3 regions of the Stenotrophomonas sp. GQ19 genome follow, and region 3 is predicted to be linked to each of the others. Evidence: predicted binding sites of a transcription regulator. Region 3 holds the regulator's gene; each other region holds the start of a gene.
What was found. The regulator HrcA, encoded in region 3, represses chaperone genes, less so after heat shock. The targets are predictions, from matches to a motif close to TTNGCACTCNNNNNNNNNGAGTGCNAA.
Positions count from the first base shown of each region.

Region 1: a site for HrcA is predicted at 1,575-1,601, ahead of AC6CHL_RS15090 (co-chaperone GroES). Genes of this name have one in related genera too.
Region 2: a site for HrcA is predicted at 3,944-3,970, ahead of rpoH (RNA polymerase sigma factor RpoH). Genes of this name have one in related genera too.

Region 1 covers NZ_JCAXES010000008.1:90,842-100,628, forward strand. Annotated here, with positions in the region: gene AC6CHL_RS15085 (endonuclease) at 1-869, opposite strand, end outside; gene AC6CHL_RS15090 (co-chaperone GroES) at 1,649-1,933, shown strand; gene groL (chaperonin GroEL) at 2,001-3,650, shown strand; gene AC6CHL_RS15100 (LysR substrate-binding domain-containing protein) at 3,855-4,754, opposite strand; gene AC6CHL_RS15105 (glutathione S-transferase family protein) at 4,927-5,562, shown strand; gene AC6CHL_RS15110 (LLM class oxidoreductase) at 5,579-6,628, shown strand; gene AC6CHL_RS15115 (hypothetical protein) at 6,670-6,954, opposite strand; gene AC6CHL_RS15120 (MarR family winged helix-turn-helix transcriptional regulator) at 7,085-7,579, shown strand; gene AC6CHL_RS15125 (DNA alkylation repair protein) at 7,576-8,316, shown strand; gene AC6CHL_RS15130 (DUF6616 family protein) at 8,330-8,677, shown strand; gene aroG (3-deoxy-7-phosphoheptulonate synthase AroG) at 8,947-9,787, shown strand, end outside.
Region 2 covers NZ_JCAXES010000008.1:21,619-31,405, reverse strand. Annotated here, with positions in the region: gene AC6CHL_RS14795 (hypothetical protein) at 1-623, shown strand, start outside; gene AC6CHL_RS14790 (hypothetical protein) at 623-1,525, shown strand; gene purD (phosphoribosylamine--glycine ligase) at 1,631-2,914, shown strand; gene rpoH (RNA polymerase sigma factor RpoH) at 3,058-3,933, opposite strand; gene AC6CHL_RS14775 (TonB-dependent receptor) at 4,362-8,060, opposite strand; gene AC6CHL_RS14770 (Ig-like domain-containing protein) at 8,063-9,787, opposite strand, start outside.
Region 3 covers NZ_JCAXES010000004.1:356,432-366,218, forward strand. Annotated here, with positions in the region: gene recN (DNA repair protein RecN) at 26-1,687, opposite strand; gene hrcA (heat-inducible transcriptional repressor HrcA) at 1,799-2,866, shown strand; gene grpE (nucleotide exchange factor GrpE) at 2,951-3,466, shown strand; gene dnaK (molecular chaperone DnaK) at 3,653-5,581, shown strand; gene dnaJ (molecular chaperone DnaJ) at 5,743-6,876, shown strand; gene pdxY (pyridoxal kinase) at 7,164-8,072, shown strand; gene AC6CHL_RS11035 (prephenate dehydrogenase) at 8,069-9,178, shown strand; gene AC6CHL_RS11040 (hypothetical protein) at 9,347-9,550, opposite strand; gene AC6CHL_RS11045 (ABC transporter transmembrane domain-containing protein) at 9,622-9,787, opposite strand, start outside.

The sequences.
Region 1 (9,787 bases), on a different contig from region 3:
GTGTCGGCGGCGGGGCGGGCGCCCTGGGCATCGCTGACCTTGGTGGCGCGGATGTCGAACCGGCAGGCTTCGCCCGCCACCAGGGCGGTGTTGGTGGAGACGGTGAAGGTGCTGCCGCTGCTGGCGTGGCTGAGCGGCACGGTGCCGGACTGGCCGCAGCTCAGCACGAATGCGCCGGTGGCCAGGGTGACGGTTTCGCTGAAGGTGACGGTGAGGTCGGCGGCGGCCGGGAAGGTGCTGGCGCCTTGTTCGGGGGTGGTGGTGCGTACCGACGGCGGGGTGTTGGGGCCGGTGCCGCCGGTGCCGCTGAAGGTCTGGCCGTTGTTGCAGGCGCCGAAGGTCTGTTTGGCCGATTCGGCCCAGGTGAAGTGGGCGTACTGGCTGCCGCTGCCGGTGAGCTGGAGGGAGGTGCCGGGGGCGGTGCTGTTGCTTTCGCTGACGGGGATGTTCTGGCTGGTCAAGCCGGCGGCCGGGCCGCCGCTGGCGGTGATGGTGCCTTCGTAGCTGATGAACTGGACGACTTTGCCGCTGGCGTCGACGAGGGCGATGCCGTCGTTGGCGCCGTTCTGGAGGCCGTTGGTGGGGTAGGTGACGGTGGCGAGGGTGGCCTTGCCGCACGCGGCGGCGGTGCCGGCGGGGACGGGGTTGTTGGCATACACGGTGGCGGCCGAGGGGCTGCTGCCGTTGTACAGGTAGAGGCGGTAGGTGCTGAGGTCTTCACCGCCGGTGGCGACGACTTCGATGGCTTCGCCGACGTCGCCGGCGGGCGTGCTGTCGTCGTAGTGCAGTTCATTGATGAATACATCCGCCTGGGCGGTGCCGGCCAATGCCAGCAGGCACGCCAGGGACAGCGGTGTGAGCAACCTCATCTACGTCTCCTTGTGATTGGTTATTGCTGGCCGAATCTAATCAATCCAGATGACACATCTATCGATATGGCGGGACTTAGGTTCCGCAGTGGGACGTGCGTCAAGGAATTGGCGGGGGAGGGTTCTTTTTTTTCGAAGCTGAAAAGCCGGGCAAAAGCAGGAGCCAGAGCTGGAGCCAGAGCTGGAGCCGTGAAGCCAGAGCCTCGGTTGGCCGGTCCTCCAGGCTGGGCGGGGGTGTGAGGGTTCACGGGACACGCTGCAAGTACGTCCCTGTAAGCTCCGCCACCGCATCCATGCGGTGGAGGGTCCCGTGAACCCTCACACCCCCACCCCAGACAGTTGGCTGGCGGCCCGGGGAGAGCGGGTGCAATGCCTTTTCCTGCTGGGCGGGGAGGTGCTCTGTTTCTGCTATTCCGTGAGCAACGGCAGAGTGTCTTAGGGGTGGTGGGGGTGGGGGTGCGGGACCCTCGGCGCCATGGATGGCGCCGCGGAGCCCCAGGGATGGGTTTACGGCGTGTCCCGCACCCCCGCCGCCACCAGCCCAGCGCGCCACGCCCGCAGGCTTCGCTTCGCAGTTGCCCTTGATCTTGCCTCGGGCCCCACCGGCCGCCGGCCGGAAAAATTTCGTCTTCGCCCCTTGAAAGGGAAGTGCCCAGCACCATCTCTGCTCTGTACCCGCACCGTCGGGTTTTTTCGTGAGCGTGGCTGGCAGTCGCCCTGTGCGAGTGCTAACATCGCCAGACTTTTCCAGACCAATCAACAACTTAAAAGGGTCTCACATGAGCATCAAGCCGCTTCATGACCGCGTCGTAGTCAAGCCGATCGAAGCCGACGAAATCTCGTCCGGCGGCATCGTGATTCCGGATTCCGCCAAGGAAAAGTCCACCAAGGGTGAAGTCGTGGCCGTCGGCCCGGGCAAGCCCCTGGACAACGGCAGCGTGCGCGCGCCGTCGCTGAAGGTCGGTGACAAGGTCATCTACGGCCAGTACGCCGGCAGCAGCTACAAGTCCGAAGGCGTCGAGTACAAGGTCCTGCGCGAAGACGACATCCTCGCCATCATCTGATCCGGTCGACCGTATCCCCCATTCAAGCAGCCGGGCATCGCCCGGCTCTACATAAAAGGTAATCGCAATGGCTGCCAAAGATATTCGTTTCGGTGAAGACGCTCGTTCGCGCATGGTGCGCGGCGTCAACATTCTCGCCAATGCCGTCAAGGCAACCCTGGGCCCGAAGGGCCGCAACGTCGTGCTCGAAAAGAGCTTCGGCGCCCCGACCATCACCAAGGATGGCGTGTCCGTTGCCAAGGAAATCGAACTGGCTGACAAGTTCGAGAACATGGGCGCGCAGATGGTGAAGGAAGTTGCTTCCCGCACCAACGACGACGCCGGCGACGGCACCACCACTGCCACCGTGCTGGCCCAGGCCCTGATCCGCGAAGGCGCCAAGGCCGTTGCTGCCGGCATGAACCCGATGGACCTCAAGCGCGGTATCGACAAGGCCGTCATCGCCGCCGTCGCCGAGCTGAAGAACATCTCCAAGCCGACCGCTGACGACAAGGCCATTGCCCAGGTCGGCACGATCTCGGCCAACTCGGACGAGTCGATCGGCAACATCATCGCCGAAGCCATGCGCCGCGTGACCAAGGAAGGCGTCATCACCGTTGAAGAAGGCTCGGGCCTGGACAACGAGCTGGACGTCGTCGAAGGCATGCAGTTCGACCGTGGCTACCTGTCCCCGTACTTCATCAACAACCAGCAGTCGCAGACCGCTGACCTGGACGATCCGTACGTGCTGCTGCACGACAAGAAGATCTCCAACGTGCGCGACCTGCTGCCCGTGCTGGAAGGCGTCGCCAAGGCCGGCAAGCCGCTGCTGATCATCGCCGAAGACATCGAAGGCGAAGCGCTGGCCACCCTGGTGGTCAACACCATCCGTGGCATCGTCAAGGTCGTGGCCGTCAAGGCACCGGGCTTCGGTGATCGTCGCAAGGCGATGCTGGAAGACATGGCCGTGCTGACCGGCGGCACCGTGATCTCCGAGGAAATTGGTCTGTCGCTGGAAAAAGCGACGATCAAGGATCTGGGCCGCGCCAAGAAGGTGCAGGTCTCCAAGGAAAACACCACCATCATCGATGGCGCCGGCGAGAAGGCCAACATCGAAGCGCGTGTCACCCAGATCAAGACCCAGATCGAAGACACCTCGTCCGATTACGACCGCGAAAAGCTGCAGGAACGCGTGGCCAAGCTGGCCGGCGGCGTTGCCGTGATCAAGGTCGGTGCTTCGACCGAAATCGAAATGAAGGAAAAGAAGGATCGCGTCGACGACGCCCTGCACGCTACCCGTGCAGCCGTTGAAGAAGGCGTGGTCCCGGGCGGCGGCGTCGCGCTGGTCCGTGCAGTCACCGCGCTGAGCGGCCTGAAGGGTGCCAACGAAGACCAGAACCACGGCATCCAGATCGCCCTGCGCGCCATGGAAGCCCCGCTGCGCGAAATCGTGGCCAACGCCGGCGAAGAGCCGTCGGTCATCGTCAACCGCGTCAAGGAAGGCACCGGCAGCTTCGGCTACAATGCGGCCACCGGCGAATTCGGCGACATGCTGGAATTCGGCATCCTGGACCCGACCAAGGTGACCCGTTCGGCGCTGCAGAACGCTGCCTCGATCGCTGGCCTGATGATCACCACCGAAGCGATGGTTGCCGAAGCCCCGAAGAAGGATGACGGCGCTGGCGCAGCTGGCGGCGGCATGGGTGGCATGGGCGGCATGGGCGGCATGGACTTCTGATGCAACGGCCAGCCCCCGGCTGGCCCGCATCGGTCCGGTAGGTACCGCAAGTAACGGCGAATGCCGTTGCTAACGTCGCTTGCGACGGCCCGGAGGGTGCCCGCCCGAAGGGAGGGCATACCGTTGGTCGGTACCCGCCACCCGCCAACGTACGACAAAAAACCCCGCCGGAAGGCGGGGTTTTTTTGTGCGCGTACTACGAGCTCACAGCGCGCTGGTCGGCGCCTCGACTTCTTCCTGCAGCCAGCGCAGGAACGCCGCGATGGCCGGATTCTCTTCGGCGCCGGGCAGGGTGACGGCGTAATACGCAAACCGCGTCGGCCATGGCTGATCCAGTACCACCGCCAGCCGCCCGCTGGCTACTTCGGCTTCGACATACAGGTCACGCACCAGCGCGATGCCCTGGCCGGCTTCTGCAGCGCGGATCAGCAACACGTCATCATCGAACGCCGGGCCACGTTCGACGCGCGGATCGGGTGGCAGACCGAGCGCGCTGAACCACAGCGACCAGTCGCTGCGGTCGGAATCCTGCAGCAGCGGGTACTGCAGGCAGTCCACGGCCGAGTGGATCGGCGGGCCCTCGGCGAGCAGCGCCGGGCAGGCCACCGGCAGCAGTACCGGCGCCGCCAGCGGGCGTGAGACCAGGCCGGGATACTCACCGAGACCGTGGCGGATGGCGATGTCGATGCGATCACGGCGCAGATCCGCCAGCGCCGATGAGGCCTCCACACGCACTTCGATCGCCGGGTGACGTTCGCTGAACCGCCCCAGCCGCGGCACCAGCCATGACGCGGCAAAGCTGGGCACGGTGCTGATGGTCAACGTCTGCCGCGCGTGGATCGCCTCCAGCGCGGCCATGCTGTCTTGGATCTGGTCGAAGGCGCGCGCCAGCGCCGGGTGTACCTGCGCACCGGCCGGTGTGAGCGACACCCCGTGGCGGCTGCGGGTGAACAGGCTGACCCCGGTACGCGCCTGCAGCAGCTTCAGTTGCTGGCTGATCGCGCCGGGGGTGACGCCCATGACATCGGCGGCCGCCTTGAGGCTGCCATGGCGGCCGGTTTCAACGAAAGCGCGCAGGGCGAGCAGGGGAAGAACAGCACCCATGACCTTAGTTTTTCTCTCTTGGTAGCGAAGGAAAAATCGTTCTACACGGCGTACTGCGCTGCGTAGCATCGTGATCATGTTGAGTCGGGTGTGTTTAGTCCAGCTGTATTGGCCGACCCCGATACCGCAACCACATTCCTCTCGTTATCCATCGCCCGCCAAGGAGACCGATGTGTCCCCAGCTTCGCTGCACCTGTACACCGACAGCTCACCCAACGGCTTCAAGATCACCATTGCGCTGGAAGAGCTGGGCCTTCCTTATGTGCTGCACCACGTCCGCATCGACGATGGCGCGCATCGCCACCCTGATTTTCTCAAGCTGCATCCCCATGGCCGCATTCCGGTGCTGGTGGATGCGCCACGTGGCATCACGGTGTTCGAATCGGCCGCCATCCTGCTGTACCTCGCCGACAGGACCGGGAAGCTGCTGCCCACCGCCGCCGTCGCGCGCTGGGACGCCATCACCTGGTTGATGTTCCACTCTGCCAGTGTCGGCCCGATCCTGGGCCAGCGCGTTCATGCGGAGATGTTCGCTGACGCGCCGCATGCGCCTTCCATCGCACGCTACCGCCGCTTGAGCACAGAGTTCTTCGCCACGCTCGACCAGCGCCTGGCCGACCGACCGTGGCTGGCCGGCGAGGAGTACTCCATCGCCGATATCGCCGGCTATGGCTGGATGCATATCGCACGACTCATCGGCTTCGATTTCAGCGCGTACCCGCACTTGAGTGCGTGGCACGCGCGCATGTCGCAGCGGCCCGCCGTACAGCGTGGGGTGCTGCTCCCCGAACCGGCCACCGGCCCCTGACCCAGGAACGACCACGATGACCCTGTTGACTGATATCACCCCGATGCAGGCGCCGCTGACGGGCGCATCCGCACCGATGTTCGCCCGCCACGCCGGCTACCAGCGCATGTTCCGCGAGGGGGCGCTGACGCTGGGTGTGTTCCTGCCCCTGCGCTTCTATCACGGCGACATGCAGGTGCTGGCCGGGCAGGCGGATCTGGTGAGCCAGCTGGACCGCGATGGCTTTGCCGCGACCTCGGTACGCGATGTGCCGTTGTTCGACCCGTTGTTCGGCGACGCAGGGCAGCTGTTTGATCCCTTCACGTATCTGGCCTTCCTGGCCGCGCGTACCGAGCGGCTGGCGCTGGCCACGGGCAGTGCGATCTTCTCGCTGCGGCACCCGATCGATCTGGCCAAGTCGGCGGCCTCGATCGACCAGCTGTCCGGCGGACGCCTGGTGCTCGGCATCGCGTCCGGTGATCGCCCAGTGGAGTTCCCGGCCTATGGCTTGGAGCATGCAGAACGCGGGGAGCGCTTCGCCGCATCGGTGGCGTACGTGCGCCAGCTGATGCAGCACGGGCCCCTGCAGATCGACTCGGCACTGGGCGCACTGCAGGGCGTGGAGCTGCTGCCCAAGCCGGTGGCCGGCGCGATCCCGCTGCTGGTCACCGGCACCTCGCGGCAGACGCTGGACTGGGTGGGGCAGCATGCCGATGGCTGGCTGACCTATCCCGAGGCTACCCACGATGCGGCCGGGCCGAAGCGACTGGCGGCCAAGATCCAGGCGTGGCGTCGTTTGATTCCCGACGGTGGCTTCCGTCCGCACGTCACCAACGAATGGCTGGATCTGGTCGACGATCCGAACCATCCGCGCACGCCGCTCAATGGCGGTTACACGTTGAGGACCGGCCGCAATGGGCTGATCGATCTGCTTGGGCAGTGGCAGCAGGCCGGAGTCAACCACGCCGCGCTCGGTATCCAGTTCTCGCAACGGCCGGCCGCCGAGGTACTGCAGGAACTGGCCGAGTATGTGCTGCCGTTGTTTCCGTCGCATGCGGGGCCTTTACCGGCCGAGATGCGCTGGTAGGCATGCCCACCGCTCCGTCATGAGTGGCGGCGCGGCACCTGTCAGGCCCGACAACGCGCGGCCCGCCGACGGTCGCGCCACGCCAGGCCCAGATGCGCAAGCAGAAAGCACAGCGCGCCGCCCACCATCATTCCCTGCGAGTACGCCATGGGCAGCCATATCGCTGCCGCCGCACCCAGCGCCATGCCAGCCAGGCCGGCGGCGACGGCAACGCGTTGCCGCGCCAGGTACTGCGCCTGCGCGCGCTGACGTTGCTGGATGGCCTCGCGCTTGTTGTCCGGTTGCAGGATGGCCTGAGCAATCGCGTCAGCTTGGGAAGGGGTCATCTACGCTTCCTTGTGAGTGATCCTGTCCCGGATCTTTGCCTGTCACCTGGGGTATGTAAAGTGCGGCGGGGTTCCAGATGCGTCGCAGTAGCGATATAGTTAGCCGCCGTACTATTCCGGATCCGCCTGCATGCTGGAAATCAAACATCAGGCCTTCCTGACCGAACTGGTGCGACGTGGCCAGCCGGACGCGGGGGAATTGGCGCTGTGTTTCCAGGTGCTGTCGCTGGCCAGCGCGATCGACCAGGACTGCGCCAGTCGTCTGGCACCGCTGGGCCTGAGCGAAGGGCGTTTCGTGCTGCTGTTCCTGCTGCGCGGCGCGGATACAGCGCTGTCGCCGCACCAGTTGGCCGAGCGCGCCGGCGTCACCCGTGCCACCGTGACCGGCCTGCTGGATGGATTGGAGCGCGAGCAGCTGGTGAGCCGTCACAGCGATCCCGATGACAAGCGGCGCATCCACGTGCGCCTGACCCGGTCGGGACAGACACTGTCGGCGCGCCTGTTCGACCAGCAGACGCAGTGGATCGCCTCGCTGTTTGCCGACATCAGCACCGCCGAACGCCAGGTGCTTGGCACGCTGCTGCAGCGCGTGTGGTCGCGCACCGATGCGGGGCGCACCTCATGAAAAAGCCGATCACCCGCGAGCGGCGCGGCCAGCTGGATCGGGGCGAGGCCGAAGCGGCCCACCTGGCCGAAGTGCTGGCCGTCGATTTTGCCCGGCTGATGGCCCATGTCGCGCCGACCTTGCCGGCCTCGGCGCTGGCCCCGATGCGCAACGCCGCCAAGCTGGGCATCACCCTGCGCATGCAGGGCGCCGCCACGCTGCTGCGCGCGCATGGGCACGGCGATCATGCCCACTGGTCACGACACGCCAGCGACACCGTACGGGGCTGGGCCTGCTACCTGATCGGCAGCGATCCGGCGCTGACCCTGGAGCGCAAGCTGGATGCCCTGCGCGCCTTGGCCGACGACCCGCACTTTGGCGTGCGCGAATGGGCCTGGCTGGCCGTGCGCCCCCACATCGCCGCCGAGCCGCTGCGGGTGCTCGCGCACCTGCAGGCCTGGGTCCACGACACGTCGCCGAACGTGCGCCGCTTCGCCTGCGAAGCGCTGCGCCCACGCGGGGTATGGGCCGCGCATATCACCTTGTTCAAGCAGGAACCCCACCATGCACGGGACCTGCTGGACGCACTGTGCTGCGATGAAGCGCGCTACGTGCAGGATTCGGTAGGCAACTGGCTCAACGACGCCGGCAAAAGCCAGCCCGACTGGGTCCGCGCGCTGTGCAGCCAATGGCAGCAGCGCCATGCCGATGATCCGGCCAATAGCTACATCCGCAAGCGCGCCCTGCGCTCGCTCTGACCCAAGGAATGCCATGTCTTACATGCTGATCGAGCTCTACACCGCCACCCCCGCCTGGACCGCGCTGGACCCGGTATCGCGGGGGGCGCTCTTCGCCCGCATCGGCGCGGGCATGCAGCATGTCGACCCGTCGCGGATCAAACCGCTGGCCATGGGCCCGCTGGATCCGGACGTGCCGCGCAGCAGCGCAGAGCAGTTCTACGCCGTGTGGCAATGCAGCGACCGCACGGACGCTGATGCGCTGCTGGCCGCCATTGATGGCACCGGCTGGCACACCTACTTCACCACCACCCACATCGCGGGCGCATCGGGTGGGCTGCAGCAGCATCTGGCCGAACTGGCGGCGCTGCCGAAGGCATGAGGCCCGCGCTCACGGTGGCTGAACACCGCCGTCGCAGTTGCGAATGAAACATTTTGCGCCGCACAAAAGCTGTGCTATCAATACTCCCCAATGAACGCACGCCCCGCCAATGCCTACTTTTGGTATTACTTTCCGAAGCCACCGGCGGAGGAAGGCATGCGCTCACCCTGAAGAAACCTTCAGACGCATTCCCGAAAGCCGCCAGCGCACCTGGCGGCTTTTTTGTTGCCGCCGCGCTGGGGACCCCCACTTCCAAGGAGTTTCCCCGCATGCCCCCGCACACCGATGACCTGCGCATCCGCAAGATCGAACCGTTGACCCCGCCGGCCCAACTGCTGGCCATGCTGCCCTGCGACGATGAAGCCTCCGACACGGTCAGCGCCTCGCGCGCGGCCCTGCACGAGATCCTGCACGGCCGCGATGACCGCCTGGCGGTGGTGATCGGCCCGTGCTCGATCCACGACCCGGTGGCCGCCATCGAATACGCCCAGCGCCTCAAGCCGCTGCGTGATGCCTACGCCGACGAGCTGGAAATCGTCATGCGCGTGTACTTCGAAAAGCCGCGCACCACGGTGGGCTGGAAGGGCCTGATCAACGACCCGGACCTGGACGGCAGCTTCAACATCAACAAGGGCCTGCGCGTGGCGCGCGGCCTGCTGCGCGACATCAACAAGCTCGGCCTGCCGGCCGGCGTGGAATTCCTCGACGTGATCTCGCCGCAGTACATTGCCGACCTGGTGGCCTGGGGCGCGATCGGCGCGCGCACCACTGAAAGCCAGGTGCACCGCGAACTCGCCTCGGGCCTGTCGTGCCCGGTCGGGTTCAAGAACGGTACCGACGGCAACATCAAGATCGCTGCCGACGCGATTGGTGCTGCGTCGAATCCGCATCACTTCCTGTCGGTGACCAAGGAAGGCGGCACCGCCATCGTCGCCACCGCCGGCAACCCGGATTGCCATGTCATCCTGCGCGGCGGCAAGACGCCCAACTACGACGCCACCCATGTGGAAGCGACCAGCCAGACCCTGGCCAAGTCGCACCTGGCCGCGCGCATCATGATCGATGCCAGCCACGCCAACAGCAGCAAGAACCCGGAGAACCAGCCCAAGG
Region 2 (9,787 bases), on a different contig from region 3:
ATGGCGACACCCGCCCCACCGACTGGCGCGTCTGCGCCGAACAACCGGTAGTGACCGGCGACAGCTGGCAGCAGCTGCTGGCTGTATGCGGCTGGCCGCTGGACGGCGCGCACCCGGACCCGGGCGCGATCGACTTCTTCGTACTGCGCCCCGAGGCCGACCGTTTCGCCGTGGCCGCCGAATTGACCGGCCAGAACTTCGGCAGCCAGGGCCAGCCCGGTACGGTGCAGATCATCCGCGCCGGCAGCGACTTCTACGGGTTCCGCATCGAGCACGGCTGGTTTGGCCAGGGCTATTCGCTGATCACCCAGACGCTGGTGCTGCCCGGCCCGAACGGGCTGGTGGAGGCCGGTGGCGTGCGCAGCCACATCGACAACAGCAGTGCCTACGACTGCGACGATGCCGACGCCGAGCCGGACTGCCAGGCCCGTCTGTTCAACCTCGATTTCGCCCTGACCTTCGACACCCGCGACCCGGCCGCGCGGCAGTGGCCGCTGGTGATCGAGGAAACCGGGATGAGCTGTGGCCGCACCCCGGTGCGCCGCGAGCATCGCTTCACCCTGGACGCGAAGACCTGGACCTACGCTTTCCCCGATGTATTGAACCGCGAAGGGTGCGAGTGATGGTGCGCGCGGGCCGTGCAGTGCACCGCCTGCGCCCGTTCGCGCTGGCCGCCGCACTGCTCGTCCTGCTCGCCGGGTGCGGCGATGCCACGCCCGCTTCCGAGCCAGGCAAACCGCGCCGTGTGCTCGATAGCACCGCGCAGGTGGAAGACACCCTGCAGGTGAGTGGCACCGCCGATCAGCGCCTGCTGGGCTTCCTGCATGCGCGCTATGGCGACAACGCCCGGCTGGACGCGCCGTGGCAGGACCAGTGGGACGACACCGAGGTGGAGGCGCAGCGCCCGGTCACGCGCAGCGTGTGTGCCCGTGACACGCGCGATACTGATGGGCATGTGCAGACGCTGCTGGCGGTCTGCCAGACGCTGGACGACGCCGCCAGCGTGGAACCGGGCCGGCTGGATCTGTACGTGCTGCGCGATGGTCCAGCCGTTGGCACCAGCGAAGCGCCGCTGCTGGTCATCGCCCAGCGCCTGCAGGGCCAGTACGGTCGCAGGGGCGCGCCGGGCACGGTCCAGGTGGAGCCGCTTGGTCCGCAGCGCCATGCGTTCCGGATCACCCATGGCGAGATCCAGCGGGGCGTCACCCTCGCCTCGCGCACCTATGTGGCCGTGCACGCCAACCGCCTGCGCGAGGTAGCGGTGCTGCGCGAACACATCGACAACAGCGCCGCCCGGCCCTGCGGCGACGCGGGCAAGGGCTGCGATGACACCCCGTTCAATGTGGACTTCAGCATTGCCGTGGGCACCGCCGACGCGGTGGACGGGTACTGGCCGCTGACCGTCCGCAGCCGTGGGCAGGACTGCACCGGGCCGGCGCACAGCTACGACCTGGTGGCGTTCGATCCGGTCGCGCGCCGCTACGCGGTGCCGCCGGAACTGCAGCGCGCGGACTGCGCCGAGTAACCTGGCGCCGCTGCACCAGGTGGCCCCGTCGGGCGGCCACGCCCATGCAGGGCAGGCCGACACCGCGTAAAATCGCGGGTCTGCCCCCCACACGCGAGAACTGCATTGAAGATCCTGGTCATCGGCGCCGGCGGCCGTGAACACGCCCTGGCCTGGAAGCTGGCCCAGTCCGCGACGGTGGAGGAAGTGATCGTGGCCCCCGGCAACGCCGGTACCGCGACCGAGGCCAAGTGCCGCAACGTGCCGGTCAAGGTCACCGACCTGGACGGGCTGCTGGCCCTGGTGGCTGCCGAAGGCATCGGCCTGACCGTGGTCGGCCCGGAAGTGCCGCTGGTGGCCGGCGTGGTGGACCGTTTCCGCGCCGCCGGGCACCGCATCTTCGGGCCGACCGCCGCCGCCGCGCAGCTGGAAGGCAGCAAGGCGTACGCCAAGGACTTCCTGGCCCGCCACAACATCCCGACCGCGTTCTATGCCGTGCACACCGAGATCGAGCCGGCGCTGGCCTACATCCGTGAGAAGGGCGCACCGATCGTGGTCAAGGCCGACGGCCTGGCCGCGGGCAAGGGCGTGATCGTGGCGATGACCCTGGCCGAGGCCGAAGACGCGGTGCGCGACATGCTGTCGGGCAATGCGTTCGGCGACGCCGGCGCGCGCGTGGTGATCGAGGAGTTCCTCGACGGCGAAGAAGCCAGTTTCATTTCCATGGTGGACGGCACCACCGCGCTGCCGATGGCGACCTCGCAGGACCACAAGCGCGTGGGCGACGGCGACACCGGCCCGAACACCGGCGGCATGGGCGCGTACTCGCCGGCCCCGGTGGTCACCGACGCGGTGCATGCCCGGGTGATGCGCGAGGTGGTCAACCCGACCGTGCAGGGCATGATCGCCGACGGCATTCCGTTCACCGGTTTCCTCTATGCCGGGCTGATGATCGATGCCAACGGCGCGCCGAAGGTGATCGAGTTCAACGTGCGCTTCGGCGACCCGGAAACGCAGCCGGTGATGCTGCGCCTGCAGTCGGACCTGGTGGAGTTGGTACAGGCGGCCATCGACGCACGCCTCCACGAGGTAGAGGCGCAGTGGGATCCGCGCCCGTCGCTGGGCGTGGTGATGGCGGCGGCGCCCTACCCGGAAACGCCGATCAGCGGCGATGTGATCCACGGCCTGGACACGGTGCCGGCCACGGCCAAGGTGTTCCATGCAGGCACGGCGCTGGACGCGCAGGGCCAGGTGGTAAGCGCGGGCGGCCGGGTGCTGTGCGTGGCGGCGCTGGGCGACAGCGTGGGCGAGGCGCAGGCCAACGCGTATGCCGGCGTGGCGAAGGTGACCTGGGACAACGAGTTCCACCGCACCGACATCGGCTGGCGGGCAATCGCGCGGGAGAAGTGAGGCCGCACGGATCCGCGCATGGCGTGGAGCGTATGACGTCAGCGGCCCGGCATTGCCGGGCCGTTGCGTTACAGGACCGACGCTTCCGGAAAAGAAAAGGCCCGGCAGTGCCGGGCCTTTTATCACCTCAACGCCGCCCCGCATTACGCGGTAAACAGCGCCTTCATCTTCTTCAGCGCGTTCGCTTCGACCTGGCGGATGCGCTCGGCCGACACGCCGTACTCGTCGGCCAGCTCCTGCAGGGTGACCTTGCTGTCCGCGTCCAACCAGCGACGGCGGATGATGTCGCGCGAACGCGCATCCAGTTCGGCCATGCCTTCGCGCAGCAGCTGCAGCTTGTTGTCTTCGCTGTCGGCACGCTCGTAGGCCATCGACGGATCTTCCGCGTCGGCCACCAGGTACGCAGCCGGCGACGGCGGGGCGTTTTCGTTGTCTTCGTCGCTGGGCGCATCGAAACCGATATCGCGGCCGGACAGGCGCGATTCCATTTCAAGCACTTCGCGCTCGGAAACGTTCAGGTCCTTGGCCACGGCGCGCACTTCGGCCGCGTTCATCCAGCCCAGGCGGGTCTTGGACTTGCGCAGGTTGAAGAACAGCTTGCGCTGCGCCTTGGTGGTGGCGACCTTCACGATGCGCCAGTTCTTCAGGATGAACTCGTGCATTTCCGCACGGATCCAATGCACCGCGAACGACACCAGGCGTACGCCCATGTCCGGGTCGAAGCGCTTCACCGCCTTCATCAGGCCGATGTTGCCTTCCTGGATCAGATCGCCCAGGGCGAGGCCGTAGCCGTTGTAGCCACGGGCCACGTGCACCACGAAGCGCAGGTGGGAGTGGACCAGCTCGCGCGCGGCGTCCAGGTCCAGCTCGTCGCGGAAGCGGCGGGCCAAATCCTGCTCGTCATCGACCGACAGCACCGGGATCTGGTGCACGGCACCGATGTAGGCGTCCAGCGAACCGAGCGCACTGGGAATCGGGAGATTGTTTGCCACAAGGGCAGTAGACGTGTTCTGGCTCATAGGGCTCATCTTAGCAGTCTGAAACTTGGACTGCTAAAGGGGAAAGAAGTTCCAGCGTTCTGTTCATGCAACGATGGCACTGATTACCCGGATAACGTACCGCGAAATGATGACAGTGGCGAGAGGGTCAGAAAATAGGTCAAACATCATTAAAATCAATAGCTTGTTTAGATAAATGCGCCCACGGAGCGTCGATTTGCGCTGAACGACCGGGTTCCCCCACCCCATTCAGCCGAAAAGTGTTGGCAGGCATTCAGCCCGGCGAGCCGGGCGGTGCGGAACCGGCCAGCGGCATGGCATGGGATCGGGTTGGTCGGTGGCCCAGCCGGGCAGAGCCCGGCTCTACGAGCGACGGCCGGAGCCGACCGCCGAAGCCGCCATCTCCGGTAGTGCCACGCCATGCGTGGCAGGCCAGACAATGACGAAGCCTAGTAATACCCCGCCATATTCAAGAAGAACCCCTTCTGGTCATACTTCAGCTCGGTCATGTCGTCGCTGAACTCGGTGAAGTTGTAGCCCACCCCGACCTTGAAGTTCTCGCCCACCCGGCGGTCCACGCCCAGCAGCCAGCCCTTGCGGACGCCGCCGTCGCGTACCTTCAGCCAGCGGTGCTCGGCCAGCCCTTCCCACTTCTCGAACAGGCGGTAGCGCAGCTGCAGCGCGGCGAAGTCGGCGCGGCTGTCCAGCCAGGCGCCTTCGCCGCGACCGGTGCGGTAGTCGCCCCACCGTGAGGCGAGTTTGGCCGCCACTTCCCAGCGCGCGCCCAACTGGCGGATGCCCTCCACCGACAGCACCTGCGAGCGCTGGTCGTAGAGGTTGCCGCCTTCCTGGCCCAGCGAAGCCACGTCGTAGAGATAGGTGAACTTGCCGAAGCCGGCCCACCCGGTAGCGTCGTGCGGGCGCCAGGCAAAGCCCATGTTGGTTTCCACCAACTTGGCATCGGCCACCGGGTTGATCCGGTCGTCGGTGTCGGCGTAGTTGGCGCGCAACGCAAAGCGCCAGTCTTCGTTGAGCTTGTACAGCAGGCGGTTGGTGGTCACCCATTGCTCGCGCTGCTCGGCACCGCTGTCGCGGCGGTACTCCAGCTTGCTGTTCCACTGCGCCACTGCGTCGGTGCGGCCGCCGCTGACGCTGTACGCGCGGCGGTCGATGCGGCCCACGGTGGAATCCAGTTCGCCATCCATCACGGTGAAGCCCAGGTTCCAGCCCTGCGCGGGATAGAAGTCCATGCCGAAGGTGTGCACCAGCCCGGCGCTGTCCTGGCGACGGTCCTTGAGGTACTGGCTTTCGTTGTACACGTTCACCTGGTTGCTCAGGCGCCAGCGCTGGCCCAGCGTCCAGCCGCTCTGCAGGCCGGTGTCGAACAGCGGGTCGGTGCCGGTGCGGTCGGTGCTGTAGCTGTAACTGCCGTACAGGCTGTGGTCCGGCGCCATGCGGTACTCGGCATCCACCTTGGCCCCGTTGCCGCGGCTGCCGCCGCTGACTTCGGCGCCCACGCTGCTGCGGTCGCCGAACAGGTAGCGCGCGCCCAGGGTGAGCAGGTCGTTCTTCTCGTAGGCGCCGCCGTCATCGTCCAGGGTCACCTGGCCGGTGCCGTACAGCTCCCACGACGACCCGAAGCGCTGCCGGTAACCGATTGCCGCCAGCATCGCCGACACGTCCTGCAGTGCCTGTTCCTCGCGTACGCGGCGCAGTTCGCCGGTGAGCTGGCCGTCGTTGCCCAGCCGCCACTCGGCGGTGAGCTGGCTCTGCTCCAGGGCCAGCTCGCCCTGCTCGGTGCGGGTGTGGCGGCCGTACAGGCTGACGTCGTCGGTGAGGTAGCCCAGGAACTCCGCGCCGTATTCCTGGATCGGCTGGCCGGTGTCCTGGCGGGCCACCGAGAAACCGGCATCCACGTCGCGCCACCACGCGCCCACGCTCCAGTCCCGCGCGGTCCAGCCCAGCTCGCGCAGGTTGGCGCGCGCTTCCACCGCGCTGGCCGTGCCCGAGCGCCGCCCTTCGTACGGGTTGCGGCGGATGAAGCTCAGGCCGCCGTTGTCCGAATAGAACACGGGTGCGGCAGTCGCATCGGTGCGGGTCTGTTCCACCTTCAGGTAGGTACCGCGCCCGGCCTGCAGGGTCAGGTCGGCGCCCTTGAGGCTGTAGTTTTCGCCGCTGCGGTTTTCGTCGATCCAGGTGCCCCCGATCGCCACGTGGTCGCCGATCCACTGGCGGCCGCGCGCACCGTAGGTGACGTCGTCGCTGCTGAAGCCCAGCGGCACGTATTCGTAGTCCACCAGCAGCAACTGGTCGTAGCCGTCCAGCGGCATGTCACGGGTGATGCTGCGGACGTTCTCGCGGGTGAGCTGGGCCAGCGGGCGGGTCAGGATCAGGCGACCCTGCAGGTCGTCGATCTCGTAGTCCACGCCCTCCTGCAGGGTGGCGCGGGTTTCAGTGCGCCCGGTGGTGCGGTCGCGCACTTCCAGCACCACCTGCTCCGAGCCGGGCAGCACATCGGTGTGGCGCAGGTAGTACAGGCTGCCGCCGGTGCCGAGGAATTCGCTGTGCCCCGGTGCCGACTGCGCTTCGGACCCGAACACCTTCAGCTGCGACCGCGCCTCGCCCAGCGGCGTGGCCTCCAGCGAGCGCCAGTTCAACGCGCCGCCGTACAGCGAGCGCACGTACTGGCCGTACTCGGTACCGGTGATGCCGGTGGCGTAGTTGCCCCACAGTGCCTGGCTCTGGTCCCAGTCCACGCGCAGGTACAAGCGGCCCTGGGTATCCACGTCGCGGTAGGTGGTGGAATCGTCGCCGTACACCGGGTAGTACAGGTCCGGGTCGAGGCGGCGGAACACGTCCTGTGCATCGGCCTGGGTGAAGTCGCGGAACAGGTACTTGAGCTCGCGGTCCTGGGTGTCGGCCTGCGCGGTCACCAGGTACTTGCCGCGCATCTTGCCCTTCAGATAGAACGCCAACCGGCCGTCGCTGAGGAAGCCGTCGGTGTCGCGGTCGTCGGCGGCCAGCGGCTGCACGTTGCCACTGGCGCTGTTCTTGGACAGCGTCACGTCGGCGATGGCCACCAGGAACAGGTAGCGACCGGTCACGTCCACGTCCAGCTGGCGTTGCGCCGAGGGGGCATCGCGCGCTTCCACGCTGACGTCGTAGCGGTGCTGGCCCACCGGCTCGAGGAACTCGGCGGCGAACTTCTGCTCCAGGTCCACCGGGAAATCCTGGCCGTTGATGCGCACCCGGCTGTTGGGTTCCAGGTTGCGCCCATACAGGCGCACGCGTGAGCCGTGGATGGGAATGTTCTGCAGGCGCAGCGTGCTTTGCCCGTAGATGCTGTTGCTGACCTGCAGGTCCTGCGCGCTGTCGCCGTCGAGCGCCTGGCCCAGGGTTTTCTGCACGTTCTCGCGGGTGACCTGCAGGCCGCGGTCGAAGTCGGCCGGGGTCACCAGCTGGATGCGCTGGATGCGCGTTTCATCGAACGCGCCACCGGCACCGTAGGCACGGGCCACGTAGATCAGGTCATCGCCGGTGCGCAGCTTGATCTGTTCGGGCAGCGTGCCATCCCATTCGGCGTCGCCCACGTAGTCGGCCGGCAACTGGATCCGCGCCAGCGGGATGACCAGGTCGGTGTCGGTGCCGCGGTACAGCGTCACCTCCAGTTTCTGGATGAACGACGCGTAGTTGTTGTAGCTGTGGAAGCGCAGCGGGCGGATCACCCGGCCGTTCTCGAACGGCACCGTGGCCGCCGCCTGCACGCTCAGGCTGGGCGGCACCATGGTGGGATCTTCGGTGGCCCAGACCACGCCGCCATTGGGCAGTTCGGCCATGAACTGGCCGCCGGGTCCGGCGACATCCGGCGTGGCGGCCGGTGCCAGCGGTACCGCGTTGGCCGCCCGCGGATCAACGCGGCCCGGCAACGGCAGCACCGCGCCATCGTCATCGCCGATGCGCAGCAACAGGCCGTCGTCGCTGCGGCAGCTGTCGTCCTGGCAGCGGATCGCATCCGCTGCGGTGGGCGGCAGCGCCGTCTGGGCGATGGCCGGCGCGGCGGCCAGCAACAGCGCGGTGCCCAGCGCGAGCGGTGCACGGCGAAGAAGAAGCGCGGTCCAGGTCGAGGGTCTGCTCAGGGTGATATCCATGTTCAACGCCCCTCCCTGTTGGTGCGGTCCGCGCCGGGAGGAGGCTCGGGTGGATCGTCCAGCCGCAGCCGGTACAGCGTGCTGCCGTCGCCGCCCACGACCTCGATGTGGCTGGCCGCTGCAACCGTCGCCGGCACACGCGTGGCCAGTGCTGCCTGCATCGCCTGCGCACGCTGCCGTGCCAGGGCCTCCTGGCCCGGGGCCGCCGTGAGCAGCGCACGGCCGCCGCCGCGCGTGACCAGCGCCTGTGCCGCCTTGTCCAGCACGGCGTCACGGCTGGCATCCAGGCGGGCGCTGCCGGGCGCGAACAAGGCGTCGCCCAGTTCGATCCGGACCGGCCGGGGCGCCGTCGCGTCGGCGGGCGCTGCGGTACTCAGCGCGCCATCGGGCATGCGCACACCGAAGTCGAACCGTGCCGGCAGCCCGGGCGTGATCCGCCGGACCAGCGGATTGGGCGTGGTGAAGTGGGCCCCGCTGGGCAACGTGGACGGGTCCACCTTGAGGATGAAGTTGCGCCCGCGTGCCTGGCCACCGGGGATGCCCACTAGGTGATAGCGGCCGAAGGCATCGGTCTCCATCAGCAGGCCTTCCACCGCTGCCACGCGCACGCCGGGAATGCCCCGCTCGCCCGGGTCCTGCACGCCGTTGCCGTTGCGGTCGTCGAACACGCTGCCGATGATCAGGCTCTCGTCGAGCAGCGGATCGGTGGTGATGTCCACATCGGCCGAGGCCACGTTGCCGATGCTGCGGTTCTCGCCATCGATGGCGGTGATGCGGTTGGTGTGCACACCGGTGCCGGTGCCCGCCCCGACGCGCAGGTAGTACACCACCGTGGCGCGCTCGCCCACCGGGATGTCGATGCCGTCGATGCGCAGCGGCTGCACACCACTGGTGCGCGCATCGTTGTCGGCGTCCTGCACCGCGAAGCCACCGCGCACGAAGGTGAAGCCCGGCGGCAGCGTGTCCAGCAGGGTGGCGCCGTTGGCATCCACCTCGCCCACGTTGTCGATGGTCACCGTGTAACGCACCAGGTCGCCGATCTGCGCGCTGCGCTTGGCGGCCACCTTGGTCAGGCGCAGCACGGCCTGCTGGCCGGCCACGGTGACGGCCACGTTCGCTTCGGCGCACAGCGCGGTGGGAATGGACACGTCGCAGACCCGGTAGCGGAACCTGTCGGTGCCGGCAAACCCTGCGGCCGGCGTGTAGCTGCACAGGCCGTTGGCGCACTGCACGTTGCCGTGGGTCGGTGCGGTCACCACCTGCAGCGAGGCCGGGTCCAGCGGTGCACTGCGGGCGCTGTCGTTGGCCAGCACGTCGATCTGCACCGGCGCGGTGGCCTCCACGGTGACCGCGTCGTCGACCAGGGTGAGCACGTTCGGCTCCACGGTTACGGTGACCGTGGCGCTGGCGCACATCGCCGGGTCGGCCACGTCGCACACCTGGTAGTCGAAGTTCTGCACGCCGGCGAAGTTGGTCAGCGCGGCGAAGCGGATGCGCGCGCGCGGCAGCACCGTGGCCGTGCCGTACGGCGGCGGCGCGGTGATGGTCACCGTCACCGTATCGGGATCGATCGGCGTGCCGTTGACGCGGTCGTTGCCCAGCACGTCGATCTCGATCACGCCGTCCTGCGGCACCTGCACCTGGTCATCCTCGGCATCCACGCCCGGCGCGCCGGCGATGACGGTCACGCTGACCGTGCCGGTGTCGCATACGGTGGGCTGGTTGAG
Region 3 (9,787 bases):
ACCGACCGTTGGTCGGTACCCGGCCTCACACCTGCAGCAGCTTGCGCGCGGCCGCGCGGGCTTCCTTGCTGACTTCGACCCCGCCCAGCATCCGCGCCAGTTCTTCCTCGCGGGCCTTGGGGTCCAGCTTTTCCACCGCGCTCTGGGTCATGCCGTCCACCGGTGCCTTGCTGACCCGGTAATGGGCGTGGCCCTTGGAGGCCACCTGCGGCAGATGGGTGACGCACAGCACCTGGCGCTTCTCGCCCAGGGCGCGCAGCTTGTGCCCGACGATGTCGGCCACGGCGCCGCCGATGCCCGAATCCACTTCGTCGAAGACCATGGTCGGCACCGCGTCCAGGCCCAGCGCCGCCACCTCGATGGCCAGCGAAATACGCGACAGTTCACCGCCCGAGGCGACCTTGCGCAGCGCACGCGGCGGTTGCCCGGCGTTGGCCGCCACCAGGAACTCCACGCGCTCGGCGCCGTTCGGGTCGGGCTTGGCCACGGGCTGCGGTTCGATTTCGATCAGGAACTGGCCGCCGCCCATCCCGAGCTCGCCGATCAGGGTGGTGGTGGTCTCCGACAGCGCCGTGGCGGCCTTGCGCCGGCTGGCGGTGAGCGTGTCGGCCACGGTCTGCCACTGGCCGGCGGCGCGCTCGATCTGGCCGGCCAGCGCCTGCAGACGGGTGTCGGCGCCGCGCAGCTGCTCCACTTCGGCTTCCATCGCGTCGCGGTGCTCGCCCAGCGTCTCCATCGGCACCCGGTGCTTGCGCGCCAGGTCGTGCAGGCGGCCGAGCCGGCGTTCGATGTCCTCGAACTGCTCGGGGTCGGCATCCAGGTCGTCATGCACCCGGTCCAGCAGCGCCAGTGCCTCGTCCAGTTGGATGGCGGCGCTGTCGAGCAGGGCGTCCACCTCGCCCAGGCGCGGGTCGTGTTCGGCCACGCGGGCCAGTTCGTGGCGGGTCTGCTGCAGCAGTTGCAGCGCCGAGGTGTCCTCGTCGCCATTGAGGCGGGCCACGGCGACATCGCAGGCGGCGATCAGGGCGCTGGCATGGGCCTGGCGGCGATGGCTGCTGCCCAGCTGGGCAATCGAGGCCGGCTCCAGGTCTTCGCGCTGCAGTTCGCCCAGCTGGTGTTCCAGATAGCCGATGCGGTCGCTGACATCGCCCTGGCGCGACAAGGCTTCGGCCTCGTCCACCAGCGCCTGCCAGCGTGCGGCGGCCTGGCGGACCTGGCTGCGCTCGGCGTCGTTGCGCGCGAACGCGTCCAGCAGCGCCAGCTGCGAGGGCCGCGCCAGCAGGGCCTGTTGTTCGTGCTGGCCGTGGATTTCGACCAGGGTCGAGGCCAGTTCGGTCAGCTGGGTGAGGGTGACCGGGCGCCCGTTGATCCAGGCGCGGGAGCCGCCATCGGCGCGGATGATCCGGCGCAGCTGGCACTGGTCCTCGTCGTCCAGTTCGTTCTCGCGCAGCCAGCGCCGCGCCGGGGCGTCCTCGCCGGGGGCGAATTCGGCCGACAGTTCGGCGCGGGCGGCGCCGTGGCGGACCACGCCGCTGTCGGCGCGCAGCCCGGACAGGAAGCCGAGGGCGTCGACCATCAGCGACTTGCCGGCGCCGGTTTCGCCGGACACCACGGTCATGCCCGGCCCGAATTCGAGTTCGGTAGCACGGACGACGGCAAAATCCTTGATCGATAGATGTTTGAGCATGGTTGTCTGTTCTTGAGCCGCGCAACGCTAGCATGGGGCGGGGACAGCTCCAATAACTTGCCTTCGGTCCCCGGAGCCATTATCTAGGATGGCGTCTCACAGGCTGATTCCATGCACCCCACTGCGTCACATCTTGCGCCCCGCGCCCGCCACCTGCTGCGGACGCTGATCGCCCGCCACATCCAGGACGGCGAGCCGGTCGGCTCGCAGACACTGGCGCGGCTGGCCGGGCTGGATGTCAGCCCGGCCACCATCCGCAACATCCTGGGCGATCTGGAAGACCTGGGCCTGCTCAGTTCGCCGCATACCTCGGCCGGGCGGGTGCCCACCGCGCACGGCTACCGGGTGTTCGTGGACAGCCTGGTCAAGATGCAGCCGCCCGGCGAGGGCGAGCTGAGCCGGCTGCGCACCGAACTGGCCAGCGGCAGTGGCACCCAAGCCCTGCTGGGCAGTGCCTCGGAGCTGCTGTCGGCAATGAGCCACTTCGTTGGCGTGGTCAGCGCGCCGCGGCGTGAACAGTTCGCCTTCCGGCATATCGATTTCGTGGCGCTGGACGCGCGCCGGGTGCTGGCCATCCTGGTGTTTGCCGACAACGAAGTGCAGAACCGGGTGATCGAGCCCCGCCGCAGCTTCGGCCCCGGCGAGCTGGAGCAGGTGGCCAACTATCTCAATGCCAACTGCGCCGGGCGGCCCTTGTCGGAGATCCGCCAGCGGCTGCTGCTGGAGCTGCGCGACGCGCAGTCGGAAATGGAGCAGCTGCTGGCCCACGGCATCGAGCTGGCCGAACAGGCGCTGGTGCCGCCGGCCGACGACATGGTGCTGGCCGGCGCGACCCGGCTGATGGGCGTGCAGGACCTGTCCGACCTGGAGCGGCTGCGCGAGCTGTTCGAGGTGTTCGCCAGCAAGCGCGAGATCCTGCAGCTGCTCGAGCGCACCATCCAGGCCCCGGGGGTACGCATCTTCATTGGCGAAGAGACCGGGGTGATGCCGCTGGAAGGGGTGTCGCTGGTGACCGCGCCGTATTCGGCCGGCGGCCAGGTGCTGGGCGTGCTGGGGGTGATCGGGCCCAAGCGCATGGCCTACGACCGCATGATTCCGCTGGTGGAGGCCACCGCCCAGGTGCTGGGCGCGGCGTTGGCCGACCCGGCCGGCGGCGGATTGTCCCGCGATCGCACATAAAACCCACCGCTGGACTCTTGAAACGGGACCCCGCGCCCACATAGGGGTGGGTGGAGGCGGAGAGTCACCGCCAAGGATCCGGAAATGAACCAAGATCAGCCTGATATCGCATCCCAGAATCCCGCCGGTGAACCGGCTGCCGAGCCGTCCCTGCAGCAGCAGCTGGACAGCCTGCACAATGAAGTGGCCCTGCTGCGCGCCGAGTCGCTGCGCGAGCGCGCCGACCTGGACAACCAGCGCAAGCGCGTGGCCCGCGACGTCGAACAGGCGCGCCGCTTCGCCAATGAAAAGCTGCTGGGCGAACTGCTGCCGGTGTTCGACAGCCTGGACGCCGGCCTCAACAGCGCCGGTGCCGAGCCCAGCCCGCTGCGCGAAGGCCTGGAGCTGACCTACAAGCAACTGCTCAAGGTCGCCGCCGACAATGGCCTGACCCTGCTCGACCCAACCGGCCAGGCCTTCAACCCGGACCACCACCAAGCCATCAGCCAGGTCGACGCGCCCGGCGCGGCACCCGGCAGCGTGGTCCAGGTGTTCCAGAAGGGCTACCTGCTCAACGATCGCCTGCTACGCCCGGCCCTGGTGGTCGTGGCCCGCGACTGATCCGGGCGTCGGCCAGCCGGGCATCAGCCAGCCGGGCAGAGCCCGGCTCTACGGACGCTGAACACGTTGGGCCGCCATCGGACACTGTGTTTGGTGGGTGGCTTGAAAGTCCTCCCGGCGTCCCACACATCCCATTCATAACCCGGCAACTGCCGGATGTTCCCCGACATTTCAGGAGTCTCCCTCATGGGCAAGATCATTGGTATCGACCTCGGCACCACCAACTCGTGTGTGGCGATCATGGACGGCGGCAAGGCCCGCGTCATCGAGAATTCGGAAGGCGACCGCACCACGCCTTCGATCGTCGCCTACACCAAGGACGGCGAAGTGCTGGTGGGCGCCTCGGCCAAGCGCCAGGCTGTCACCAACCCGAAGAACACCTTCTACGCCGTCAAGCGCCTGATCGGCCGCAAGTTCACCGACGCTGAAGTCCAGAAGGACATCGCGCACGTGCCCTACGGCATCCTGGCCCACGACAACGGCGACGCCTGGGTCCAGACCAGCGACGCCAAGAAGATGGCCCCGCAGGAAATCTCCGCCCGCGTGCTGGAGAAGATGAAGAAGACCGCCGAAGCGTACCTGGGTGAAACCGTCACCGAGGCCGTGATCACCGTGCCGGCCTACTTCAACGACAGCCAGCGCCAGGCCACCAAGGACGCCGGCCGCATCGCGGGCCTGGAAGTCAAGCGCATCATCAACGAGCCGACCGCCGCGGCGCTGGCCTATGGCCTGGACAAGGGCGACAACAAGGATCGCAAGATCGTGGTGTACGACCTGGGCGGCGGCACCTTCGACGTCTCGGTGATCGAGATCGCCAACGTCGACGGTGAGAAGCAGTTCGAAGTGCTGGCCACCAACGGTGACACCTTCCTGGGCGGCGAAGACTTCGACAACCGCGTCATCGAGTACCTGGTCGACGAGTTCAACAAGGACCAGGGCATCGACCTGCGCAAGGATCCGTTGGCCCTGCAGCGCCTGAAGGACGCCGCCGAGCGCGCCAAGATCGAGCTGTCCAGCGCCCAGCAGACCGAAGTGAACCTGCCGTACGTCACCGCGGACGCGTCGGGCCCGAAGCACCTGAACATCAAGCTGACCCGCGCCAAGCTGGAAGCGCTGGTGGAAGAGCTGATCAAGAAGTCGATCGAGCCGTGCCGCGTGGCGCTGAACGACGCCGGCCTGCGCTCGAGCGACATCAGCGAAGTGATCCTGGTCGGCGGCCAGACCCGTATGCCGAAGGTGCAGCAGGCGGTCACCGAGTTCTTCGGCAAGGAACCGCGCAAGGACGTCAACCCGGACGAAGCCGTGGCATTGGGTGCGGCGATCCAGGGCGGCGTGCTGGGCGGCGACGTCAAGGACGTGCTGCTGCTGGACGTGACCCCGCTGTCGCTGGGCATCGAAACCATGGGCGGTGTGTTCACCAAGATCATCGAAAAGAACACCACCATCCCGACCAAGGCCTCGCAGGTGTTCTCCACCGCCGAGGACAACCAGTCGGCCGTGACCGTGCACGTGCTGCAGGGTGAGCGCGAGCAGGCCCGCTTCAACAAGTCGCTGGCCAAGTTCGACCTGTCCGGCATCGAGCCGTCGCCGCGCGGCATGCCGCAGGTGGAAGTGTCCTTCGACATCGACGCCAACGGCATCCTGCACGTGTCGGCCAAGGACAAGAAGACCAACAAGGAACAGAAGGTCGAGATCAAGGCCGGTTCGGGTCTGTCCGAGGACGAGATCGCGCGCATGGTCGCCGATGCCGAAGCCAACCGCGAAGAAGACAAGAAGTTCCATGAGCTGGTCCAGGCCCGCAACCAGGCCGACGCGCTGATCCACGGTACCCGTACCGCGATCACCGAGCACGGCAGCAAGGTCGGTGGCGATGTGATCGGCAAGGTCGAGTCGGCCCTGGCCGACCTGGAAACCGCCATGAAGGGCGACGACAAGGCGCAGATCGAAGCCAAGTCGAAGGTGCTGGAAGAAGCCGGCCAGGCGCTGTTCGCTGCATCGGCCGCGGCCGATCAGGGCGGTGCTGCCCCGGGCCCGGACGCCGGTGCCAACAACGGCGCGCACGACGATGTGGTCGACGCCGAGTTCACCGAAGTCAAGGACGACAAGAAGTCCTGATCCGGCCCAGACACGGGGCGTTGCGCAGGCAACGTCCCGTTGTCGTTTTCCCTGGGTCCTGGCAGCCGTAACACGGTTTGTCGGGGCGCCCGACGAAAGAGCGGACGTGGTTCCGCTCTTCCGCTTTGACGAATCCCGACCTCCGGATACCGATTCAAGTTATGAGCAAGCGCGACTATTACGAAGTGCTGGGCGTGTCCCGCACCGCCAGCGAAGAAGAGCTGAAGAAGTCCTATCGCCGCTGTGCGATGAAGTTCCACCCGGATCGCAATCCGGGCGATGCGGCGGCCGAAGCCTCCTTCAAGGAGTGCAAGGAAGCCTACGAAACCCTGTCTGACACCAACAAGCGCCGCATGTACGACGCCCACGGCCACGCTGCGTTCGAGCATGGGATGGGGGGCGGCGGTGGTGGCCCGGGTGGTCCGGACATGGGCGACATCTTCGGTGACATCTTCGGCAACATCTTCGGCGGTGCTGCCGGCGGTGGTCAGCGCCAGGCCCGTCGCGGTGCCGATGTCGGCTACGTGATGGAGCTGGACCTGGAAGAAGCGGTGATGGGCGTGGAGCGCCGCATCGAGATTCCGACCCTGGCCGAGTGCGACGACTGCGATGGCAGTGGGTCCGAAGACGGCAAGGTGGACACCTGCAGCGTGTGCCATGGCCACGGCCAGGTGCGCATCCAGCGCGGCATCTTCGCCATGCAGCAGGCGTGCCACAACTGCAACGGGCGCGGCAAGATCATCCAGACCCCGTGCAAGACCTGCCACGGCAACGGCCGTGTGGAGGAAGACAAGGTGTTGTCGGTGAAGGTGCCTGCGGGCGTCGATACCGGCGACCGCATCCGCCTGTCGGGCGAAGGCGAGGCCGGTCCGGCCGGCACGCCGCCGGGCGACCTGTACGTGGAAGTGCGGGTGCGCGAGCACGCGATCTTCCAGCGCGACGGCGACGACCTGCACTGCGAAGTGCCGATCCGGATTTCGCAGGCGGCCCTGGGCGATACCGTCCGCGTGGCGACCCTGGGCGGTTATGCGGAAATCCGCATTCCGGCTGAAACCCAGACCGGCAAGCTGTTCCGCCTGCGCGGCAAGGGCGTGCGGTCGGTGCGCAGCCGCAGCGAAGGCGACCTCTACTGCCGCGTGGTGGTGGAAACGCCGGTCAACCTGACCACCGAGCAGCGCAAGCTGCTGGAACAGTTTGAAACCACCTTCACCGGCGAAGAAGCGCGCAAGCACTCGCCCAAATCGGCGACGTTCATCGACGGCGTGAAGGGCTTCTGGGACCGGATGACCTCGTAAGCGGGGCCGGTTCCTGTGATGCACCTCAAGGCCCGCTGGCAACAGCGGGCCTTTTCTGTGCGCCGACGACGGGGGGGTAGAGCCACCCCATGGGTGGCTGCACCGCCCGGCCCAAGGTAGAGCCACCCCATGGGTGGCTGCACGCGGTATCAGGTGGGTCGACAGCCACCCATGGGGTGGCTCTACCGGTGGACCGGCTCCGCGCAGCGACCCGTGGGGTGCGGCGGGACAGCGCAGCCACCCATGGGGTGGCTCTACCGGCGCGGCGCGGGGCGTAAAATGGCCGTATGAACGAATCCCTCGAAAGCCATCTGGTCCATGGACGCCGCCAGCGCCCGGACGGTCCGTCGCCGGTCGACGTCATCTCGGTACAGTCGCAGCTGGTCTATGGCTACGCCGGCAACAGTGCGGCCGTGCCGCCGCTGCGCGCGCTGGGCGTGCGCGTGGCCGAAGTGCCCACCACGCTGCTCAGCAATGCGCCGTTCTATCCGACCACGCGCGGTCGCGTGCTGCCGGCCGACTGGTTCGCCGAGCTGCTGCTGGGGGCCAGCGAACGCGGCCTGCCGCAGCGCGCCCGCATGCTGGTGTCCGGCTACTTCGGCAGCGTCGGCAATGGTGCGGCCTTCGCCGACTGGCTCGACCAGGTGCTGCCCACCGCGCCGCAGCTGCGCTACTGCCTGGACCCGGTGATTGGCGACACCCACACCGGCCCCTACGTCGAACCCGGCTTGGAAGCCATCTTCGCCGAGCGGCTGCTGCCGCATGCATGGCTGGTGACCCCCAACGCCTTCGAGCTGGGCCGCCTGACCGGCATGCCCAGCCTCGCCGAAGACGATGCCATCGCCGCCGCGCAGGCGCTGCTGGCGCGTGGCCCGCAGTGGGTGCTGGCCCACAGTGTGGGCGGCGAGCCCGGCCAGCTGGTCACGCTGGCGGTCAGCCGCGAGGCGATCTGGCGCTGGTCCTCGCCGCACCTGCCGGTGGACGTGGCCGGCACCGGTGACGTGCTGATGTCGCTGCTGGTGGCCTTCCTGCTGCGCGGCGAATCCTTCGAACAGTCGATTTCGCGCGCCATCGCCGGCGTGCACGTCGCGCTGGAAACCACGCTGGCCAATGGCCACGAGGAGTTCGACGTGCTGGCCGCCGCACCGGCCGCATTGGCGCTGCCGCAGCGCTTCGTGCCCGAGCGCATCGCGTGAGCGCACGGGTAGTGGGCATCGTCGGCAGTGCCGGCGCGTATGGCCGTTGGCTGCGCGGTTTCCTGCAGCAGCGGATGGGCGTGGAGGTGATCGGCCACGATCCCGCCGACCCGCAGTCGCACACGCCCGACCAGCTGCTGGAGCAGGCCGATGTGCTGGTCTTCTCCGCGCCGATCCGGCACACGCCGGCGCTGATCGCCGACTACGTCGCGCGCTCGGCCGGGCGCGAGGCCGGGCGTCTGTGGCTGGACGTGACCTCGGTGAAAAGCGCGCCGGTGGCGGCCATGCTGGCCTCGCAGGCCGAGGTGGTAGGCCTGCACCCGATGACCGCACCGCCCAAGGCGCCCACGCTGAAAGGCCGGGTGATGGTGGTCTGCGAGGCGCGCCTGGCGCGGTGGCAGCCGTGGGTGCAGCAGTTGTGCGACGCGCTGGAAGCCGAATGCGTGCGCGCCACGCCCGAGCACCACGACCAGGTGATGGCGCTGGTGCAGGCAATGGTGCATGCCACCCACCTTGCCCAGGCCGGCGTGCTGCGCGAGTACGCGCCGCTGCTGGGCGCGCTGCCCGCGTTGATGCCGTACCGCTCGGCGTCGTTCGAACTGGACACGGCGATCATCGCGCGGATCCTGTCGTTGAACCCGGCGATCTACGAGGACATCCAGTTCGGCAACCCGCACGTGGCGCCCATGCTGGACCGGTTGCTGGCCCAGCTGCAGCAGCTGCGCGCGCAGGTCGGGCAGGGCGATGATGCCGCGCGTGCGGCGTTCCGGCAGCAGCTGCTGCTGGACAACCGTGACAGTCAAGGCGAAACGGTGTTGGCCGAAGGCAACTACACCTTCGAACGGGTGGGCTATCTGCTGGCCGACCTGACCGAGCGCAATGCCATCAGCGTGCATCTTCCCGAAGACCGGCCCGGTTCGCTGCGCGAACTGCTGCACGTGTTCGAGCGGCACGCGGTGAGCCTGGCGTCGATCCACTCCTCGCGCACGCCGGGCGGGGAAGTGCATTTCCGTGTTGGCTTCGTGGCCGGCAGCGATGTGCAGGCGCTGCAGCGCGCCGCCGTGGAAATTGATGCCACCGGCATCGGCCGGGTTCTGCCGCGCTGACGTGCTGCAACGCCGCATTCATCCACAGGGGGTGTGGATGAGTTGCGCACAAACATGTGGATAACCGCGTGCAGCCGTTGCAGGCAAAGGCTGTCAAGATGGCTGGTCATAAAATGACCAGCCTGTCGCAAACTTTTTTGGGTCGCGCCGATCCGGCGCGCCGCGCGCTCAGGTGGTCAGGGTCAATTCGCCGCCACGGGTGCGGAACTGACGGCCATCGCGGACCAGGTGGCGGCCATCGGCCAGCTCGTAGCGGACGTTCGCGTCCGCGGCCGCAGCCGACGGTGCGGCGGCCGCTTCGTCCTGCTTGAACTCGATGATGACGTAGCTTTCGCCCGTGGCGTCGGTAGCGGGAAACTGTCGAAACGACATGAAGCACCTCCTGCAGTGGCATCGACCTGTGACCTGCGCACCATGCAACCGGCCGCGTTAGCGGTGCGTCATCAATCGATGAACTGCAGGCGTGCCAGCTCCGCGTACAGCCCGCCCTCGGCCAGCAGTTGTTCGTGCGTGCCTTGGGCGATGATGCGGCCGTGGTCCATCACCACGATGCGGTCGGCCTTGAGCACGGTGGCCAGGCGGTGGGCGATGACCAGCGTGGTACGCCCC